2 linked regions of the Spirulina major PCC 6313 genome follow. Each later gene encodes a partner of the first gene's protein in a complex. Links are inferred from orthologs where the notes say so. Each region holds a gene or a part of one and is shown on either strand. Other genes may lie near its edges.

Region 1 (11,008 bases):
TTACAAATTGAGGCCAAAGGGGCAGGGTGGATACATCTGTACTGAATAACGCTGGGATAGCCATGGAGGTCGCAGGAGGATCGAGGAGGGATGAAGAGGCGATCGCACCCTGGGATTAATCACAAATTGAGCCTGGATTAATCCCTTCAATTCCCTTCAAGTAAGTTGACTCTCTACGACAGGCTACCTTGGACTTGGCGAAGTTAGTGGGTTTTGCCCCTTCTCGGAGGCAACCCTTGCCAGGGGTTAAAGTCCTGGCGACTGCGATTGAGCGTTTCTTCTTTTTCAAGCAAGGTGCTCAGGCTACGTCCAAACCCCTACAGGATTAGCTCCCACGGGGCGAGGGGCTTCTGAATCTGGACGTGATGATTTCTGAACAAGCTGTATAGTGTGCAATCAAGGGTCTTTGAGTCTGAAACATTCTTGCCGTGCAGCCACTTGCCACACCTATGTCGAATTTAATCGCCTACCTACAAACCCCTGCGGCCATTCGCGCCCAGGCGGAGCAGATGTTTCAACTGGCGCAACAGGATCAACTGAAGCATTTTCGGTATCATCCTGAGGCGATCGCCACGGTCACCGCCTATGTTTTGGCGAATCTCCGCAGTAACTATCCTGGCTTGGATGTGCCGTTTCATAGTCGGTGGCGGCATTTTGAGGTGGGAGGGTGCGATCGCCTTGTCCAACTTCAGACCCTGATCCCTCACCTCTCCCCCCGCGATCGCGTCAAAACTCTTTATGAATTAGCGATCGCCAGTGTCCTGCTCGATGCCGGTGCAGGGCCGAGTTGGCAGTATCAGGAAGCCGACACCGGCCAAACCTGGCAACGCTCCGAAGGATTAGCGATCGCCAGTTTTCGGATGTTCATGGCGGGCGGCTTCAGTAGCGATCCAGAGCATCCCTATCAAGCCGATGCCGTGGGCTTACAGGCGATTACCCCGGAGCATCTCGCCCCCCATTTTCAAGTCACAGAGAATAATAATTTAGTGGGGATACAGGGGCGATCGCAACTCCTGCGCACCCTCGGCCACATCGTCGCCACCACCCCGGATGTATTCGGCAGCAAAGCCCCCCGCCTCGGCAATCTCGTGGATTATCTCGTCCCCGTCGGCATCCAAACCCTCCCCGCCCCCCACATTTTTGCCGCCATCATCACCCACTTTGGCCGCATTTGGCCGGGGCGCTTGGTCTTGGATGGGGTGAATTTAGGCGATGTGTGGTCACATTCCCAGGTGGGGTATGTGCCGTTTCATAAATTGTCCCAATGGTTAACCTATTCATTAATTGAGCCATTAGCCCATTTGGGGGTGAAGGTGACGGATTTGGATCAATTAACCGGGTTAGCAGAATACCGGAACGGCGGTCTCTGTCTAGATTTGGGCTTACTGAGTTTAAAAGATCCAGACCAAGCCGCTCGCACCCATCGCCCCGATTCAGAATTAATTGTGGAATGGCGATCGCTCACCCTCGCTTGCCTAGATCGGATCGCGGCCGGCATTCGCACCCAGTTAAACCAATCCGCCCAAGAACTCCCCCTCGTCAAAATCTTGCAAGGCGGCACTTGGGCCGCCGGGCGCAAAATTGCCGCCGAATTGCGCATTGATGGCCGCCCCCCCCTACTGATCGAAAGTGACGGCACAGTCTTTTAAACGGGACTAAAAACTCGATTCAGAGGGTGAACTTGAGCCACCCTGCATCCATCCCCCGCCTGGTGTGGGTGGGGGATGGGGTGGGCGTGCCTGTGGGTGCAGGTGACAAAATGAGTATTTATACTCATTGTATTTAGTCCTAGATAAGAATTATTCTTAGAAACAAGCAAATCAACTGTTGTTATCCCAAAGGAAAAGACATGGCTGTTATCGAGAAAGTCCCCAGCGTTATATTCAAAACCCGTGTTCGTGACGAATCCATCGACGGCCCGAACCCCTTCCGCTGGCAAGATCGCACCACCGAAGAACTCTTCGCCGGTAAGCGTGTTGTGGTTTTCTCCCTCCCTGGTGCTTTCACCCCCACCTGCTCTTCAACCCACTTACCCCGCTACGAAGAACTCTACGACGAAATCAAAGCCCAGGGCGTTGATGCAGTGATGTGTATCTCTGTCAACGATGCGTTTGTGATGTTCCAATGGGGTAAAGCGCAGGGGGCTGAAAAAGTCTTCTTGCTCCCCGATGGCAATGGTGAATTCACCCGCAAAATGGGGATGCTCGTCGACAAGTCTAACCTCGGTTTCGGCTTGCGCTCTTGGCGCTACTCGATGGTGGTCAACGACTGCACCATCGAAAAAATCTTCATCGAACCCGGTTATGAAGACAACTGCCCTGCTGACCCCTTCGAGGTGTCTGATGCCGATACAATGCTGGCTTACCTCAAAGGCTAAGGTTTAGCATTCACCCAGCATTGACCGATTCCAACAGGGGCGCGTCTGCTGTCTGTTTTCCCAATTCCGACGAGACAAGTATGAACACAATCTGGTTAGGATTTGGTGCAAGTTTGCTCGCCGGGATGGGAACAGCGATCGGTGCATTGCCCGTGTTAGGACTGCAACAGGTGTCTCAGCGTTGGCAGGGTCTGATGTTAGGGCTAGGGGGCGGGGTGATGCTGGCGGCGACTTCTTTTTCGTTGATTGTCCCGGCGACGGAGATCGCTGAGTTGCAAGGCTATTCCCAAGGTGCAGGGGCGGCGATCGCCTGTAGTGGCATTGCTATCGGTGCGGCTCTACTTTGGTGGCTGCATAATCATTTTCCCCATGAACATTTCATCCAAGGGCGCGAAGGCCCAGACGCTTCAGTGGTACAGCGGATCTGGCTGTTCATCATTGCAATTACGATTCATAATTTTCCCGAAGGCCTAGCGGTCGGGGTCGGGTTTGGCGCACCAGAGCTTTACAGTGGTGTGCCGTTGATGATCGGGATTGGCCTCCAGAATTTGCCTGAAGGGTTGGTGGTGGCGTTGGCATTGCGAGAGCTACAGTATTCCGTTGGGTCAGCCTTTGGCATTGCGGCGGCCACGGGTTTAGCGGAACCCCTCGGCGGCTTACTGGGCGCGGGCTTAGTGAGCTTGGGGCAGACGATTTTACCCTGGGGATTAGCGATCGCCGCCGGGGCAATGTTATTCGTTATTGTGGATGAAGTGATCCCAGAAATTGACCGTAAAAGCTGCCGCCAAGAAGGCACTTTAGGCGTAATTGCTGGCTTTTTGGTGATGACCTTGCTCGATATCGCCCTAGGATAACGCCAGCCCCGACCCATTGCTTGGGTGTAATCCCAGGATTTTTAACCTTTATTGACTCACACTTTTGGAGGATTCTCCTATGACTGCAACGATTCCCAGCCAACATACGGCACAACACCATTACGAAACGCGGATTGATTTGGCCGCCGAAGTGCGATCGCCCGTGATCAACATCCTCAGCCAAACCCTGGCCAGCACCCTTGATCTCAAAACCCAAACCAAGCAAGCCCACTGGAACGTGAAAGGCCCCCACTTCATCCAGCTCCATGAGCTTTTTGATGAGTTAGCCGGTGAATTAGAAGACTACGTGGACATGGTGGCCGAACGGATTACCGCTCTAGGCGGCACGGCCCTCGGTACGGCTCGGATCGCCGCATCGGAATCCATTTTGCCAGAATATCCCCTGACGATTAGCGACGGTCAAGCCCATGTGGCAGCCTTGGCGGAACGATTCGCCGCCTATGGCAAACATGTGCGCACCGCCATCGACCAAACCGACACCTTAGGGGATGCCGATACGGCTGATCTCTACACCGAAATTTCCCGCACCATTGATAAGCGCCTCTGGTTCCTCGAAGCCCACTTAGCCTAGTGTCTTGTCTAGCTTAAAAAGGTGAGTTGTTATCCAGAGGGGTGAGCGGAGTCGAACCCCGGAGCACCAGACTTCGACTTCGCTCAGTCTTCAAGTTACTTGCCATCTGAGGCTAGACAGTCCACTAGTGCCGTGCCAGCGGGTGAAGTTGATTCCATGGGGGTTAACTTCACCCCATCGCAATCCTAAATCAGGTCGGGATAGGCAAGGGGCTTAAAGCCCCTTGTTGCTCAAGGCTGAGGGTTTCAAGCTCAAATAGGATTGCGATAGATCCTGAACAATACGATTTCATACAATCCAAGTGAGACAAACGCCTCACTTGGATTGATGATTTTGGGCGGGGTGGAGTGGGAAGCAAGAATCGCGACTTCTCGGCATTTGTGCAAAATCTTTCGGGGTAGCTTCAGAGGGTAAATGCTCTCCGCTGGGAGCTTGACAAAACGTTACAATTCACTCTAGTTCAGCATAACAGGGGCGATCGCACCCTTCAATTGCCCTAAATTACCCTCAACCGCTTGCATAAATCAGACTGTTATGTAGTTCTGATGCAACCCATAAGCAGCCCCAATCTATCCCGTCACTCAAAGGACAGAGGGCAACCCCCCCCGTCGCCGCGTTACGGTGGAACCAACGCTGCGAACTGCAACCATTGCACCATCGCCAGCGATGACAAGAACAATGAGGATACTCTATGACTGCTGTCACCATGAACGCTCCCGAAAAAGCATTTTTAGAAAAAGTAATGCAACGGGCCGACCTGCCTGATATTTACGATGCTCGTGATATTACGCTGGTGGTTTTCCGGACTTTACGGGACATGATGACAACCCAAGCATCAGACCGGGTGCAAGCCGCATTTTCCGACGATGAAATTGCCAATTTGTGGAAAGACGATAATCCGATTGTGGCGCTTCTGAGCCGGATTCGTCCCCCCCTTGACATTGATGCCGATAGCTTTATCCGTCGTGTGTCTCAAGAAGCGGGCTTACCCCGTGGCACGACTGCCAATGGTGCAGTGATTGCCGTGTTCTCAACGGTGCGCGAAGAATTACCCCCCGCTCGTATCCAGGAAATCGCGGCAGTGCTGCCGAGCGGCATCCGGATTTTGTGGGAACAGGTCTAGAGCTTGAATTCTGACTCGATTTTCTGAATCATCGGGACTGTTTTTTCCCGATTGATCCCCAGCGATCGCACTCTTCCGTCCATAGAGTGCGATCGCTTTTTTTGACCGGGGCGCGATCGCGGCCCCGGCGGAATGTGGGGTGACGTTCGGTTTTCTGGATTGTCATTAACGATGCTATCAAGTAATTACGTTGACGGCTGCTGAAACAGTGATAATTTACGGTTTCTTGCCCTTCTGGATTCGGTGTTTACGACTGCGATCGCGCCCCTCCATTTTGCACAATACAGACATAAGCAATCAAGCTGATTTAAGCAATTGGAGGTTACATAGTATGGCTCTCATTCGTTGGCAACCCTTCTCTGATATCGACACGCTCCGCCGTCAAATGGATCATCTTTTTGATGAAGTGACAAACCCAATTCTTTCTGAAACTGCGGCATGGAAACCCGCTGTGGAACTGAAAGATCAAGGCGATCAGTTAGTCTTACGGGTGCAATTGCCGGGCATCAACGCCGAAGATGTGGAAATCAATGCCACCCGTGATGCTATTTCGATTACCGGCCAACGTCACGCCACCCAAGAAACAGATTCAGAGCAAGGAGTGTACTATTCTGAATTCCGCCACGGCCCGTTTAAGCGCATCATTTCGCTACCGATTCCGATTCAAAATGATCACGTCACGGCGGATTTCACCCACGGTATTTTGACACTCCAATTACCCAAAGTCGATGAAGCGATCAACCGAGTGGTAAATGTGAAATTAGGCAACACCCAAGCCTCGTAAAACACAGTCATTCCGCTCAATCTGACGCTTTAATCCAACACAAACCCCCGCTCATTCACTGGGCGGGGGTTTGCGGTGTGGAGGGTGCGATCGCACCCTATCCCCTCAATAGTTGCAGTTTCGGCGGTTTGCCCGGTATTCCCTAGCGGCGATCGCGCCTCTGCTTCAACCACAACACCCCATACACCAGAAGGCCTGACCCCAAGCCCAACACGATACTCCAGCTAAAGGTTGGCCAAGGTTGAGCATTCTCCTGGCCGCCCCAGACACTAGCGGCGGCAGATGATGTCCCAATCCCGACCCCAGCCGCAGCCACAAGATTTTCAATGGCGCGATCGCGCTCCTGTTGGGCCGCTTCAACAATCACGTGCAGCGTTTTAATATGCTGTTCCCGCACCCGTAAACCAGGGCTTAAACTCTCAATATCCTGTTGAATTTGCTCTTGATAAAACGTCGCTTGATTCGTCGCAAAATCATCCCAAAGGGTTAAATCACTCGGTAATGAATACTTCTCACAAAAGCCTTGAATCCGGTTGAGGCGCTTATTATAGGATTTGAGGTTACTTTTAGAGGTTTGCAGTTGCAGAGATAAGCCTTCAATGCCGCGTGTGTGGCGATCGAGGGTTTCCATATTGTCATAGATCTGCGATCGCTGTTTCGTACTGCTTCAAGGCTTTGTAAAGATCACCGCGATTAGCGTAGACGTGAGCAAGTTTGGAATCAAGTTCAATGGCTCTGGTGTAGTCCGCGATCGCTTCTTCGTACCGATTCATGTCAGAGTAGGCATTGCTGCGATTGTAGTAGGCATAGACATCGCTTGAAATTTGATTACTTGAGGACTGATCTTGCTGTAAAAGTGCATTGAGTTTTGCGAGTTCAGTTAACTCTGGGTTTTGCGTGAGTAATTGATTAATAATTGCTTGATCATCTGTTTTTTTCTCAGTATCTAACCCTACCGAAAAATTCTCAACCTGCGGCTCTTCCACCTCACCCCCCAACTCCCGCACCACATCCGCCGCCACCTCACTCAACACCCCCAAATCCGCCCCCACCAATCGCCGCCACTCCGTCATCAACAACAGATCACGCCCCTGCCCCGATCGCACCCAATCCACCAACGCCGCCACCGTTACCCGACATCCCGGCAACTGCTGCAACGCCGCATCACCCCGCTGCCCACCAATCACAAACCCCGCCACCGACCGCAACGCCCCCGCAAAATCCGGGACTTGGGGTTCCGGTTGCTGCTGCTGCTGCTTCCCAAATGGCCACACCATAGACCGCTCCAGAACACTGACATATACTCCCCATAGTGTAACGTTGCGAATTCCCTGAGCAAGGGCGCTTAGGCCATGTCTCCGCAGGCCAGACGCATGCCGATGAAATCGGTGTATTGGTTGTAGGGGTGGAAATGGTAGCGGGCAGCGGAGCGGCAGAGCGTCGCATTGCTATACCAAGAGCCGCCCCGTAGGACGCGATCGCCCTGGGGGGGCGTGTGCAACCACTTCAAACGCAGCGTTGAATAGCTTTGGCGCAACTGCTCATCCCAGATCCGCCCCGTTTGGGGAGCCGCTTGATAGCTACTGTGCCATTGATCGCTGCACCATTCCCACACATTGCCATGGCAGTCATGGAGACCAAAGGCATTGGGCGCAAAGCTGGTCACCGGGGTTGTCCTTTCGCGCCACGGGTTTTGTTCGTCCGCTGCCACCGGGCGATAATTCGCATGATCTGGGCTGAGATGTTCCCCCCAGAAAAACGGCGTTTCTGTCCCGGCTCGGCAGGCATATTCCCATTCCGCCTCCGTGGGTAAACGGTAGAGCTTGCCCGTTTTCAAGGATAAACGGACACAAAATTCCACCGCATCGAGCCAGGTGATATTTTCCACCGGATGATCATCCCCGCGAAAGTGAGCCGGTTCCGGGTTCAACTCGCGGCCGACCTTATCCCACTGGGCCATAATGCGCCATTGGGCTTGGGTGACGGGATATTTCCCGATCGCAACGGGGGCAATTTGAACGCGATGTCGTGGTGATTCTTCTCGATACCCGGTTTCTGCCTTGCTGCCCATCCAAAACTGACCTCCCGGCAATGTGATCATGTCGATGTTGAGGCCAGACGGTAAGACTTCGCACCATTCGTAGGGGTGCTGATCATCATAGTCGGCGGGGTTGGGACTGCGGAGGCTAAACCCTTGGAGGCGATCGCGATTCAGATGCTTCAGTAAGGGCGCATGGCTGAGGTCATATTGCAGGGGGGTGAGGGTGATGTAGTTTTGGCGGATGGCTTCGACATCGGTGGGAATGTCCCCATCAACATAGGCATGAATCGGCTGCTCGACTTCTTCCACGGCTTCCCCCGCCAGCCAGTAGTAGCCCTTACCGCGTGGGTCGTAGCGTTGTTCAAACTGTTCGCGATAGCGCCGCAGCCCTTGGCGCGTGAGTGCGACTCCCACAATGTCCGACTCTGGCACCGGGGGAATATTCACATTCAATAAGGCCGGTTCGGGTAAGGGCACGTCGATCAGTTGGGCAAGGAGTTGCACCGCAAACCGAGCAGCCACGGAAAAGTCTTGATGTTTAAAACTGGTGAGGCTGAAGGCAATACTGGGAAATCCTTCGATCGCACCTTCCATGGCGGCGGAAACAGTGCCGGAATAGAGGACATCGGTGCCAAGGTTCGCACCTTGGTTAATCCCGGAGAGGACAAAATCCGGGGGGTCCTTGAGTAAGGCACTGAGGGCGAGTTTGACACAGTCCGAGGGAGTCCCCGAACAGGCCCAGGCTTGGATGGATTCGTGATAGATATCGGCGACGGGATCAACCCGAATCGGTTGGTGAATGGTCAACCCGTGGCCCGTGGCGGAACGTTCGCGGTCTGGACAAACCACGGTGACGTGATGGCCGGCTTCGGCCAAGGTATTCGCGAGGGTGCGTACCCCGATCGCTAAAATACCATCGTCATTACTAATGAGAACACGACAGGCTTTACTCATGAATTCTCTGCAATCCCCTCTGAAAAATCTTGGCCTCTTGATCGCTACACTAGAAGTCAGGCCAATTACCATCAAAACTATCGTCAATGTCCAATCTAGCAGCCCAACTTCAAGAATTACAGACCGAAGCCGCCAGCGCGATCGCATCGGTTCACGATCTAGCCGCCCTTGAGCAAGAACGGGTTGCCTATTTGGGCAAGAAAGGGAAACTCTCACAGATTTTGCGGGGCATGGGGAAATTAAGCGCCGAAGAGCGTCCGCAAATTGGGGCGATCGCCAATGAGGTGAAGACGACGATTCAAACTGATTTGGAGGCGAGGCGCGATCGCCTCGAACAGGCCCAGATCGCCGCCCAACTGGCCGCCGAAACCCTCGATGTCACCATGCCCGGTGTGGCCCGTCCCCTCGGTCGCATCCATCCCCTCAACAGCATCATCGATCGCGTCATTGAAATCTTTGTGGGCCTGGGCTACACCGTCGCCGAAGGCTACGAAATGGAGAGCGACTACTACAACTTTGAAGCCCTCAACACGCCCCCAGAGCACCCCGCCCGTGATATGCAGGATACCTTCTATCTCCCCGACGGCAACCTGCTGCGCACCCACACCTCATCGGTGCAAATCCGCCACATGGAACAAAACGATCCCCCCTTGCGAATCATCGCCCCCGGTCGGGTCTATCGCCGCGATACCGTCGATGCCACCCATTCCGCCGTCTTTCATCAAGTGGAAATTCTCGCCATTGACAAAGGCCTCACCTTCACCGACCTCAAAGGCACATTAAAAGAGTTTGTTCGGCAGATGTTCGGCGAAGAATTGGCGATGCTCTTTCGCGCCAGTTATTTCCCCTTCACGGAACCGTCGGCGGAAGTGGATGTGCAGTGGGAAGGGAAATGGCTCGAAGTGTTGGGCTGTGGCATGGTGGACCCCAATGTGCTGAAAGCCGTGGGCTATGACCCCGAAATTTACAGCGGCTTTGCGGCGGGGTTAGGGGTGGAGCGTTTCGCGATGGTGTTGCACCACATTGATGATATTCGCCGCCTGTACAGTAGTGATCTGCGTTTTTTAAATCAGTTTTAATGCTGATTTAATGCTGAATCCGGTTCCTGGGCCGATATCGTCCGGCGCGATCGCTGAAACATCGAACCCCCTTGGCCCCCGCAAAGCCGGTGCTGAGGACAATGGGCAGTCCGGACGATTAGATTAGATTGTCGGTTTCGATGGTGCTGAACCCCTAACCCTTTTGGCGGGCTTGTTTGAGCATGGCGACGAGGGTATGGTGGGCATCGTCGGAGTCGGTGAGGGTGTGGTCAAATTCAATACGGAGCACTTCGGTGATGCCGTCAACGGTGGCGTTGAGGGTCATGCCCTGGGGGTCAATATCGACCATTTCGGCGGCTTCGGTGGTGGGGCGATCGCCGTAGACTTGGGCATAGAGGGCGATCGCTTCGGCGTGGTCATCGTTCATGTGGGCACAGATGCGATCGCTAACAGCAGAGGTAAGAGGATCAGCCATGGTGAGATCAAGAAAGACAACGGTTACAAAAATTGAGTATATCGTCTTGGTTGTTGGTTTGCCGGGGATAGGCCAAGGCGGGCCGCTCAATCACGATCAATTCCACCCCCAACCGTTGCGCCACCTGTCGCTTCACATCCTCACCCCCTGCCTGGCCCGATGCTTTCGTGACCACCGCTTCAATGTCCCACTGTTGCCACAGGGCTGTTTCTAACTCGATGCTGATCGGGGGGCGAAGGGCGATAATTCGATCCGGGGAAAATCCAGCCTTGAGGGCGGCATCGAGGGCGATCGCACTGGGCAAAATCCGCACAAACAACCTACTCCGCGCCTGCCACGGGGCAAGATCGGCGAGGTAGCGATAGCCAATGGTGAAGAGAATACGGCGATCGCGCCACCCATCCCCCGCAAGAAATGTCCGCCAATCCGGAACCGGGGTCACGGTCGGATGGGGGTCGCGGGGGAGTGATGGCCGTTCATAGCGGAGATAGGGCAGGTTAAGATCCTGCGCAACGGCGATCGCATTCTCGGAAATGTCCCGCGCATAGGGATGAGACGCATCGACAATGCCGCAGATCCGCTGCTTCCGCAGAAAGGCCGGCATCTGTGCCGCCGTTAATGTCCCGACATGAACCCGATACAGGGGGTGATCAGGATATAACCGCTGAGCTTGGGGGGTGGTGACAGTAATCGCGAGGGGGATGGCATGGGGCAGGAGATGAGTAGCGATCGCCTTACTGTCCGCCGTCCCACCAATCAACCAAATCG
Region 2 (11,296 bases), 1.3 Mb from region 1 along the record:
TATCCTAGAATACAATCAAGCCTAGTGTTGATGTGAGATGGGAGATCTAGTTTTCACCGTAAGCGCCGATAAAATGACCAATCCAGGGGCTCAGCAGATTGTTGAGTTTATGGCATTCGTTCAGACGCAATCCTAGCGATTCGTCATAGTCACCCAATGACATGGCATTTTATTCGTTCTCCGTCAATGCACCAGAGGATACAGGTGTAACCAAACGACCGAATGATCTTGATCGATGATTCTGGCGGTTGACATTCGTCCCCTGGCTTATCCATGACTTGGCTTCTTCCCAATCCTGACCCTTTGATTGGGCTAACCCTTGCAAATTCTTGACGACAACATGACAGGACGCAGAATATTGATTTTCGTCGTATTGGTACTGTGTGCCATGGCGGCTGTTCTATTTATCAGTAGTGGCTTTAGCGATATCACCGGCCCTATCTTGATCAGTATTTTGCTTGTTGCTGTGACGGTAATTATTTCGGTGGGTTCAACGACCGATTTTTATAGTGATTTAGTGGAAGGGTTTCGCAGTGATGCAATTCTGAAAAAACCAGCCTGTCGCTTCTATCTCTATGGTCGGGGCGGTAGTGGTAAAACGACGCTGATTAAGAGTTGGTTAGGGGGAGATATTCGCCCGGAACAATCGACGAAGGATTTTGCCTATTATGCGTCTGAGCGCTATATCGATCTTGAAACGAAGCGCAAATGTAATGTGATTATTTCGGACTATCAGGGTCAGTCTCCGTCTCAAAATACCCTGAATGTCTCGTCTCAGGTGATTGGAGATCCGGGTAAGCGCTTGGTGAATGGGGTGCTGTTTATCGTTGATATTGCGCCTCGGATTGAACGCAATAATCAGCCGTTAAATACCGAAGAATTGATCGAATGGCTGTCAACGGATACGGAAAATAAGATCCGTAAACGGGTTGAGCAGCATATGGAATATATTGTGCCGGCTATTTTAGAGATTGTGTTTGCGACGGTATATAGTAAGAATTTACTGAATGTGACGTTGATTATTAATAAGATTGATTTGCTTGAAAAAATGGTGTCGATGGGCTGTTTGCCGGGGGTGAGCTTGGCGAATGTGGATGAATATGCCCGTAATTTATTTAAGCGGATTGAAAATAATGTGCGGGAGGCGTGCGATCGCGTCACCACGCCGGAGCACACGATTGAATTCACCATCTCCATCGTCAGTGCGGCCACCGGCACCTGCGTCGCCCAAACGTTTAATAATGTGGTGCGCCGCTATGCGAACCCACCGGCGACGATAACCAAAGAGAAGACAAGCCGACGGCGGATCAAAGGGGCGTAATCTCAACGTTTCCCCGGTTTGCCCTGAGAACTCGCTAAAATCGAACAAAACCACTGGAACCAGAAGCAGGATAGACGATGATCCCAACCGTTATTGAATCCTCCGGGCGTGGCGATCGCGCCTTTGACATCTATTCCCGTCTCCTGCGGGAACGGATTGTCTTTCTCGGCCAACCCGTCACCGATGAGTTAGCGAACCTGATCGTCGCTCAACTCCTTTTTCTCGAAGCCGATGATTCGGAAAAAGATATTTACCTCTATATCAACTCTCCCGGCGGCTCCGTGTCGGCGGGGATGGGCATTTTTGACACGATGAATCAAATTCGCCCCGATGTATCCACGATTTGTGTGGGTTTGGCGGCGAGTATGGGGGCTTTTTTGTTGAGTGCGGGCGCGAAGGGCAAACGCCGTAGTTTGCCCCATTCCCGGATTATGATCCATCAACCCCTCGGCGGGGCCCAAGGTCAGGCGACGGATATTGAAATTCAAGCCAAGGAAATTCTCTATCTCAAAGCCTTGCTCAATCAACATTTGGCGAACCATACCGGGCAACCCCTCGACCGGATCGAGCGGGATACCGACCGCGACTTTTTCATGTCGGCGCAGGAGTCGAAGGACTATGGGCTGATTGATGAGGTGATTGATCGGCGACCGTCGGCGAGTCAACCGGTGTAGGGGCAGGGGGGCGATCGCGCTTCCCGCTTGAGATCTTCAAAGCTGTAGCGCAGGTCAACCTGCGCTACGCTAATTTTGAGCCGTTTTCCCCGCGTATCCCCGTCGCACGGATCAAGCACGGGAGGGAAACAGCACCACACCGTAAGACCGGAGGACTATGTGGGATCAAATTGCCCAACAGATTACCACTTGGACAGATCAGCCATTCACGATTCAGGATCGCCAATCCGTGGGTGGGGGCTGCATCAATCAGGGCTATCGAGTGAGTGACGGCGATCGCAGCTACTTCATCAAACTCAACGCAGCCCACCAAGAAGCCATGTTCCAGGCTGAAGCCCTGGCCCTACGTCAAATGGCCACCACCCACACCATTCGCGTCCCGCACCCCATCGGCGTTGGCGTGGCCGAGCGCTCCAGCTACATTGTGATGGAATGGCTCAACTTTGGCCGGGGAGCTTCCCAAAGTTGGGCGCAAATGGGACGAGACCTCGCCGCCCTCCACCAGGCGACCGGCTCCAATCAATTCGGCTGGGATCAAAACAACACCATCGGCTCCACCCCCCAAGTCAACACCTGGACAGATTCTTGGGCGGACTTTTTCGCCGAGCATCGGATCGGGTTTCAACTCCGCCTCGCCCAGCGGCGCGGCGGTTCGTTTCCGGCCACCGCCACCGTGATCGCAAAGGTACGCGACCTCCTCGCCGCTCATCACCCCCAGCCTGCCCTGGTTCACGGCGATCTCTGGTCGGGGAATGCGGCCTGTACTGTGGATGGTGTTCCCGTCATTCTTGACCCGGCGCTCTATTGGGGCGATCGCGAAACCGACATTGCCATGACGGAACTCTTTGGCGGCTTTCCCGCAGCCTTTTACAGCGGTTATGAAGCCCTGTTTCCCCTAGATTCCGGCTATCCCCAACGAAAAAAACTCTACAACCTCTACCACATCCTCAACCACTTCAACCTGTTCGGCGGTGGCTACGGGGGACAAGCGGCCCGGATGATTGATCAGCTTTGAGCTCCGTAACAACCTAAACGCAAGCCATCTTACATATCTATAAACACGCCAGACAAGGGGCTTCATCCCCTTGTCTCCCTCGCGATCGCACCGCACAAAAAATCCCCTCACCCCGTGGGCATGAGAGGAATTATCCAGAGTAGCAGTTTAAAATCTTAGTCCGCCGCATTTAAGCGGGCATTGGCTTCCACAAACCCCCGCCGCAATTCGACCATCGTTTGAATCATATTGCTTTCCAGTTGTTGCAACAGTTCAGGATTGCTTTGCACCTGTTGATAATCTTCTTGGATACTTTGCAAGCGTTGGAGATAGGCTTGAGCCTGAGTCCGCTCATCTCCACTTAAACTGTTCAACTGGCCACTCACTTCGGCAATTTCGCGATCCAATTCAGCCGCTCGCTCAGCACTCCCCACGAGATCCGCCAGCAAGATCCGCCGTTGCAGCAATTGGATCGGCCGCAACATGCCATTGTAATAGCGGCCGACAAAATCAAACCGCCGCAGAGCGGCATCGGCTTCGGCGGTACGCCCTAAGGTACTGAGGGCCTTGACTTTGCCATACCAAGGCATTGGATCTTCATCATTAATCGTAAGGGCGCGATCGCACGCTTGCAATGCCGCCGACGCATCGGAAGCCGTTAAACATTGCTCCGCAATACGAGTAAACTCATCATTAACCGTCACTTGCTGGGCCTGGGCTGAAGCCATCCCCCACTGAAAACTAGATAAACCCGTGACAATCACAAGCGCGATCGAAAATAACCAAATCTGAAAACGTTTCATGCAAAATTGTTGCTTAATTTGCTATCACCATTATTCCACCCTTTCCTACCAAAACCCGCGACGACCATGAGGTAAAACCGTAGACCAGTTCGTTTTTGCCATCGCCAGTTGATCCTCCGAGATCTTCGCATTCGTCAAATTCGCCCCGCACAAATTCGCCCCCCGCAAATTCGCCCGACTTAAATTCGCATGGCTGAGATCCGCCCCCCGCAAGTCCGCCCCCTCCAAATCCGACCCCGCCATATAAGACCGCCCCAAATTCGCATCCCGCAAATTCGCCCCCGCCAAGCTCGCCCGGCCAAAATCAGTACCCGCCAAATTTGCCTTCTGTAAATTTGTCTTGCGCAACTTAGACTGGTGAAAAATTCCACCCTCTAAATTGGCCTCCATCAGCTTCAACTGACTCAGATTCTGTTGGGCAAAATCCCGCCGCCCCTTCGTATAAGCCGTCAAAACCGTTTCCACATCCAGCCGCGCCGCCGCCCGCCGCCGACTCCCCGGATTACCGCTCGCAGAATCCGGCAGCCGACTCGCGGTACTGCGTCCCGCCACACTGGAACCCCGGCCAGGATATTTCCCCCCACCCATTGCATCCATATTTGCACCCCCGCCCGTCTTTTGACGGCGGGCCCGTCGTTCTCGGAGCTTCATCGCTAGGCGCTCCGTGGCCGACAGGGTGGGCGACGAAGCCGGCATCACTTCATCATCGCTAGAACTGGCAAGATTTCCCCCCGGATTCGGATTCGGGGCCGTCACCAACGACTTCGCCAAGTCATCCATGTACGGCTCCATATCAAGCGCATTCAAAACCTCTTGGGCATTTTGATAGCGATGTCGAACCGAAACCTCCAACATTTTTTTCAAAACATTGGCAAAATTATCGGAAATATCCACATCCTTGCGCCACAGCATTTCCCCGGTTTTTTGATCATAGTCCAGATCCTTCGGCGACTTTCCCGTAAGGAGATAGATACAAGTCACCCCGATCGCATAAATATCGCTGGCAAAAACAGGGCGTAACGCCATCTGCTCCGGCGGTGCAAAGCCAGGAGTCCCGATCGCAAAGGACGTGAGAGCCGTTTGATCAGAGCTATTGGTGGAATTTTGGGGATTAACCTTATTTTTGACCGCACCGAAGTCAATCAAGACGAGCTTTTTATCCTGTTCACGCCGAATTAAGTTGGCCGGTTTAATGTCGCGGTGAATAACTTTATTCTCATGAATGTATTGAATCATCGGCAAAATTTCACTCAGAAATTGCCGTGCTCCGGCTTCAATAATCGGCCCGTGACGCTTAATTTCCTGTTGTAGATTCAGCCCTTTTACATATTCTTGGACGAGATAAAAATCCTTGTTATATTCAAAGTAGTCTAGCAAGCGGGGAACTTGGGGATGATTCCCAATTTTGCCCAGGGTTTCAGCTTCCCGTTCAAATAGCTCCTTCGCCATCTGGAAGATTTGCGGATCATTGCTAGAGGGACGGAGTTGCTTAATCACGCAGGGGGGATGCCCCGGCAGGCCGTGATCTAAGGCGAGGAAGGTGGTTCCAAAGCCTCCTTGGCCGAGAGACTTGACTCCACGATAGCGATCGCGCATCAACATCTTAGAACCACAAGTCTGACAAACTTCGGCCGAATCAGGGTTCTTTGGTTGAGTACAGGAGGGATTGAGACAGTAACTCATGCAGCGTTCTCAAAAGCAGCAGCGTTGTCAAGAGTAAGTATTGAGTAAGGGGTAGGGGTCATTCCCCTCAGTTCTAGTCCCCACCAATCAGTGCTGTTAAGGTGATCAACACCTCAACTCCTCTCTCATCAATAGCATATCCTACTTTTCCTCAAAGTCTCTTGCTCTGCCGCATCGAGTCTTCCTTTCGGCATCATTCTGTAACAAATAGTTTCGTTTATTTTGGCCAGAAAAATACACCATTACTATTCATTTCCACAGCGAAAATATTCAGTATAAATACAGACACTGAAATAATCACTGGCCAAGATAATCCCTGATCCTCGATCGCCCTTGATCACAACAGTCCTAAAACCATCCTGATCTCCCTCAATCGCCCCACGGACATCCCGGAGCCGCAACAGGGTTAAACGCAAGTTTTGGGCATCTGTGTCGGAACGCAGGGCAAAACGGTACTATGGATAGTCGGGTCTTTTTCAAGAAACAACATTACTCATGCTGGTTTCCGTTCACTGGTTACAGACATTCGTTCCCCTCAGCCTTACTCCGGAAGAACTTGCCAAAACTCTGACCATTGCTGGGTTTGAAGTGGAGGGTATTGAAGACCGCCGCACCTGGGCTGATGGGGTGGTGGTGGGTCAGGTGCTGACGCGAGAACAGCACCCCAATGCGGATAAGTTGAGTGTCTGTACGGTGGATGTGGGTGCAGCGGAGCCGTCTACGATCGTCTGTGGGGCGAAAAATGTGGCGGCGGGGCAACAGGTGGCCGTGGCACTGCCGAAAACCTATTTGCCGGCCATTGACCTGAAGTTAAAGAAAACGAAGTTACGTGGGATCAAGTCCGAAGGGATGATTTGTTCCCTGTCGGAATTGGGTCTTGAAAAGGATTCGGAAGGAATTCACGTGTTTACGCAGCCGGATTTAACGCCGGGGGATGATGTGCGGCCGCTCTTGGGGTTGGATGATGTGGTGCTGGATGTGACTTCGACGGCGAACCGGGCCGATGCGTTGAGTGTGGTGGGGATTGCGCGGGAAGTGGCGGCGTTGACGGATGCGGTGGTGACGTTACCCGATATTCCGGCGGTGACGGCTCCGGTGAGCGATCGCCTCACGGTACAGGTGACTGAATCCGCCGCCTGCCCGGCCTATTTCGGCACGATGATCGCAGGGGTGACGATCGCACCCTCTCCTGATTGGCTCCAGTTCCGGCTCCAAGCGGCAGGGGTGCGACCGATTAATAATGTGGTGGATATTACTAACTATGTGCTGCTGGAATGGGGGCAGCCGTTGCACGCCTTTGATTGCGATCGCCTGGAGGCGATCACCCACTCCGCAGCCCTCACCCTTGGGGTTCGCTTCGCCCAGGCGGGGGAAACCCTCAAAACCTTAGACGACCAAGACCGCCCCCTCCAACCCCAAAATTTATTAATTACCGCCAATGATCACCCGGTGGCCCTGGCCGGGGTGATGGGGGGAGCCAGTAGCGAAGTCCACGGCGGCACGGTGAATCTACTCCTCGAAGCGGCCCTGTTTGATTCCGTGGCGATTCGGCGATCGTCCCGCGCCCAAAGTTTGCGCACCGAAGCCTCGACCCGCTACGAGCGGGGGGTGAACCAAGCGGAACTCGAACAGGCGGCAAATCGTGCGATCGCCCTGATCCTCGATCTCGCTGGCGGCACAGTCACCGCCCAAGGCCGTCACGATGGCCGCCCCGCTCCCGACCAATGGAGCCGCCAAATTCCCCTCCGCTTGGCCCGGTTACAGCAGATTCTCGGCCCCGTCAAGACTGGCGAGATTATCGCTGCGGATGTGGAGCGGATTTTAAGCGCCTTGGGGTGTCAATTAGCCCCCACCGCCCCGGAGCAATGGATGGTGACGATTCCCCCCTACCGTTATCGAGATTTAGAGCGAGAAATTGACCTGATCGAAGAAGTGGCGCGGCTCTACGGCTATGACCATTTTTGCGACACCCTCCCCAACAAAACCCAACCGGGGATGGTTCCCTTCGCCACCCAAGCCCGTCAACAGATCCGCAGTCTCTGCCGCGCCGCTGGGTTAACGGAATTGGTGCATTATTCCTTGGTGAAGCCGGAGCAAGCCCAAATCACAATTTCAAACCCGCTGCTCAGTGAATATTCCGCCCTGCGTTATGAGTTAATCTCTGGGTTGATCGATGCCTTTGTCTATAACCAAGCGCGGGGGAATGGGGCGTTAAATGGCTTTGAGTGGGGTCGTGTGTTCTATCAAGATGGGAAAAAACTCTGTGAACGGGATGCGATCGCGGGCATTCTCGGCGGCGATCGCGATGTCATGGGCCGCTGGGCTACGGGCGGCAAGGGTCAACCCCTCACCTGGTACGAGGCCAAGGGGGTGCTCGAAAGTATCTTCGCCGCCCTCAAGATCCCCGTCACCTACCAACCCCACGCCGACGCGCCCCAACTTCACCCCGGCCGGACGGCATCGCTTCACATCGGCGATCAGAACCTGGGCATTTTTGGGCAACTCCATCCGGAAGTGCGGCGCGATCGCGACTTGCCCGCAGCGGTTTATGTGTTCCAACTTGATGCAGCGGTGTTGTTAGCGGCGATCGCCGCCCAAGGCACAGCCGATTTCCGGGGCTTCTCCCTTTACCCCGCCGTTGAGCGCGACTTAGCCTTCTTTGCCCCCGTCGATCTCACCGTGGCCGACCTCAGTGCTGCCATGCTTACCACCGGCAAAACCCTCCTAACCGGTGTTGAACTCTTTGACGACTATCGGGGTGACAACGTCCCCGACGGGCAACGGAGTTTAGCCTTTAGTTTGGCCTACCGAGCCAGCGATCGCACCCTCACCGATGACGACGTTGACCCCGTTCATCAAGCCATTCGTGATGCCCTCGTGAGTCAATTCAACGTCACCTTGCGGAGTTAACGTTAAGCGCATCCTATCGATGATGAGAAGCTACGTCCCTTGGCTGAGGAGGCGCGATCGCATCTGCGCCACAAAACTCGCCACCCTGCCCGTCTGTTGGGTTTGAGCGATCGCGCCTTGAATCCCTTGACTGAGGCTGTCCCAGTTGAGGGCCGATGGCGGTTGGGTGGGGTCTTGTTGTTGGAGAGCGTCGATCAGACTCAACCCCACAATCCGCGTTAGGTACGCCGCGCTGATGCCTTGGACTAACCCCCCCGCCGCATAGGTGACGGGGCTACTTTTGAGCACAGCGGTGATCGTTTGGGTGGAAAGTTCCACTGCGCCGAGTTTAAGGAGAAGTTCCCCGATGGAACGGGCGGCGGGCTTGGCTTGGTCAAGGGCGAGGGGTTGGCCGTGGAGTTGGGCGAGATCAACGAGTAATTGGGCATTAATCGCAACAGTAGCCAACAGATCCAAGGCGGCGACAGGGTTGGCAAAGGCAGCGGTGGCGGCGATCCATTGGTAGCGTTCGAGGATCGGGAGAGCGCGATCGCGCCGTGCTCCGTTTAAGGCCGCTTTCACCTCCGTTTGGATCGCCATCACCTGCCGCCACTGTTGAGCGCGGGCGATCGCCTCTGTTTCCGTGGTGAGTTGAGCGAGGCGGGGGAGGAGGCTGTCCAATTCGGGAGGGCGGGGTTCTTGGAATTCACGGATCGAGCCGTCGGCCTGATGTTGACGGACGGTGATCGGACTGGGGGCGGCGGCGATCGCCACCACATCCGCCGCTGCAATCCATCCCTGCACCCGCTGGCGCAGCGTATCGAGGAGGATGGCCCGCATCTCTTCAGGATATTGGTCTTGCTTGGTGAGAATCAGCAGGATCGGGTAATGCTGTTGTTGCCATTGCTGGAGATGCTGCAATTCAGCGGCGGTGAGGTCGCCATTGACGAGATACAGGAGAGCGGCAGTTTGCGCGGTCGGTGTTGCGGTTTCGACATTGTGCCAGTGGGGATCATGGGGTAAAGCCTGCTGGAGGGCGGTTTTACCCACCCATGGGGAGCCGACGATCGCAGCGGTGAAGGGGGACGAGTCGCCTTGTTCTAATTGCGCCAACCCCTGATCCCAGACCCGTTGATCCACCTGGGGGCATTCAGTGGCGAGGAGTTGGCGCAGGGTGTTGAGGTGGGTTTTCGCGGTGGTGAGGTCGGCCGCTGTGAGGGGCGATCGCGGTTTGGCTACGGTGGGGAGGGAGGGGCGATCGCGTCGGAACCACCATAGCCCACCCCCGATCGCCATCAGCCCCCAGAGGCTCACCGTCCCCCAATCCAATAGCGAATCCTGGAGGGAAATCCAACCCCAGAGCGCAAACGATAACCCCACGCCCCCAATCAAAATCGGTTTCCGAACCCGAACCCCCATGCCCTTGTCTCCCGCAACTGTCTTCCTTCCATCCTACCGGGAGACTGCCCCCCTTTCGCGCTCCCCGGCTGGATTGAAGTCCAGAGATCAGGCGACCCGTGAGCAAGTCTGACGTAGATGTTGAATTTTCAATCAATGTTGATTATAATTTCAAGTATCCTTTCTCCCCTCTTCACGATGCAGTTTGAAAAAATTGATCTGAGTAATTTGATTGCGATCGCCCATGACGACCATGGGTTAGGGCTGTTAATCGATCGCGGTGCAGATCTCGAATATCTCGCCGTCCCAGCCCCGATCCAAGCCTATGAAGGGTTGCAACAGGTGGCGGACTTGGTCAGTGGGGCAATCCCGGCATTGGACGCGCCGGAATCGTTACCCACACCGGCTTCCCACTGCACCCGTTCCCTCAGCTATGACCCGGAAACCGAATCATTGCAAATCGAGTTTCACAATGGGGCGGTGTATGAATACGACCAAGTCGAGCCGGAGGTGTGGGAGGAACTGTGCCAAACGCGATCGCCCGGTCACTATTACAATCAGGTGATCAAAGGTGCGTATCCTTCCGAGCGTCTTAGTTAACCCCCCTGCACCCAAAACCCTCAGATGTGCGTAAAATCGGGAGGAGTGGGCGGGTTGCGCCGCTCCTGCCTGTATCTGTTGAGATTGCCCTGTGCCGCAAAATCTAGCCGAAGAAGCGATCGCCGTCCTTCTTGACCTCGCCCAACGGGGAGAAATTGACCCCTGGGATGTGCAGGTGATTGACGTGATCGATCGCTACCTCCAAAACCTTGTCCGTCCCCAAGCCCTCGAACCCGATGCCGCCGACCTGCCCCAATCGGGTCAAGCCTTCCTCTGGGCCTCGATGCTGGTGCTGCTCAAAGCCCAAACCCTCGAAGCCGATCAAAACCCCGAACCCGACGAACCCGAAGACTTTGGCGATGATCTCGAACCGATGGAACGGGAATTACCCGCCCGGATGGAACGCCACATTCGCCGCCGTCCCACTGCGCCGCCCCTGCGTCGTCGCCGCGTCACCCTCCAGGAACTGATCGCCCAAATACAACAAATGGGTGCAGTGCTAGACCGTAAACCCTTGCGATCGCGCTCCCCCTCACGGGGCTACACCCGCAAAGAAGCCGTCAAACACATTACCCAACTCGCCCACGACGAAAACCTGACGGCAATGGCCGCCCAACTAGAGCAATTCGTCCGCGAAGTCCTCCCCCATAACCCCGACCACACCGACACCACCATCCTGCTTGAACAACTGGTCGAATGGTGGTCTGCGGCCCAAACCAAGCCCGCCACCACCCATGAACGAGTGGGGGTATTTTGGGCGCTGTTGCTCCTCAGTTCCCAATCAAAGGTCGAACTTTCTCAAACCGACTTTTACCAAGACCTCTCGATAAAACCCCTGATCACCTAAGTGGGTTTCAGAAGATGGGATAAAATCGGATCGCATAACCTGTTGAGATAATTCACGAGGATAGATACGCATGAAAGCCATGATTCT

What was found.
Region 2: the proteins of pheS (region 1) and pheT are in contact, whole or in part, in a crystal structure (PDB 6P24), measured with the Escherichia coli proteins. The link is inferred for Spirulina major PCC 6313 from one-to-one orthologs.

Annotation. Positions count from the first base shown.
Region 1 is NZ_KV878783.1:3,940,194-3,951,201, forward strand. Bases 8,015-10,807 are described here. They hold pheS (phenylalanine--tRNA ligase subunit alpha), read left to right. Parts: upstream 8,015-8,811; coding sequence 8,812-9,804; downstream 9,805-10,807. Other genes in these bases: SPI6313_RS17460 (DUF2470 domain-containing protein), read right to left, coding at 9,959-10,240; SPI6313_RS17465 (cobalt-precorrin-6A reductase), read right to left, coding at 10,248-10,807. In the rest of the region: SPI6313_RS17405 (DUF1688 family protein), read left to right, coding at 450-1,649; SPI6313_RS17410 (peroxiredoxin), read left to right, coding at 1,850-2,377; SPI6313_RS17415 (ZIP family metal transporter), read left to right, coding at 2,458-3,231; DNA starvation/stationary phase protection protein Dps, read left to right, coding at 3,311-3,823; SPI6313_RS17425 (DUF2267 domain-containing protein), read left to right, coding at 4,515-4,946; SPI6313_RS23680 (hypothetical protein), read right to left, coding at 4,975-5,112; SPI6313_RS17430 (Hsp20/alpha crystallin family protein), read left to right, coding at 5,278-5,730; SPI6313_RS23685 (hypothetical protein), read right to left, coding at 5,760-5,903; SPI6313_RS17435 (hypothetical protein), read right to left, coding at 5,873-6,361; SPI6313_RS17440 (tetratricopeptide repeat protein), read right to left, coding at 6,366-7,007; SPI6313_RS25190 (formylglycine-generating enzyme family protein), read right to left, coding at 7,076-7,831; more of SPI6313_RS17465, read right to left, coding at 10,808-11,008.
Region 2 is NZ_KV878783.1:2,653,430-2,664,725, reverse strand. Bases 5,597-8,677 are described here. They hold pheT (phenylalanine--tRNA ligase subunit beta), read left to right. Parts: upstream 5,597-5,970; coding sequence 5,971-8,385; downstream 8,386-8,677. Other genes in these bases: SPI6313_RS11670 (YcjF family protein), read right to left, coding at 8,416-8,677. Outside these bases: SPI6313_RS11700 (hypothetical protein), read left to right, coding at 389-1,321; ATP-dependent Clp endopeptidase proteolytic subunit ClpP, read left to right, coding at 1,399-1,995; SPI6313_RS24775 (hypothetical protein), read right to left, coding at 1,983-2,114; SPI6313_RS11690 (fructosamine kinase family protein), read left to right, coding at 2,153-3,010; SPI6313_RS11685 (tetratricopeptide repeat protein), read right to left, coding at 3,166-3,792; SPI6313_RS11680 (serine/threonine-protein kinase), read right to left, coding at 3,838-5,475; more of SPI6313_RS11670, read right to left, coding at 8,678-9,783; SPI6313_RS11665 (KTSC domain-containing protein), read left to right, coding at 9,919-10,362; SPI6313_RS11660 (segregation/condensation protein A), read left to right, coding at 10,454-11,209; SPI6313_RS11655 (nucleotidyltransferase family protein), read left to right, coding at 11,280-11,296.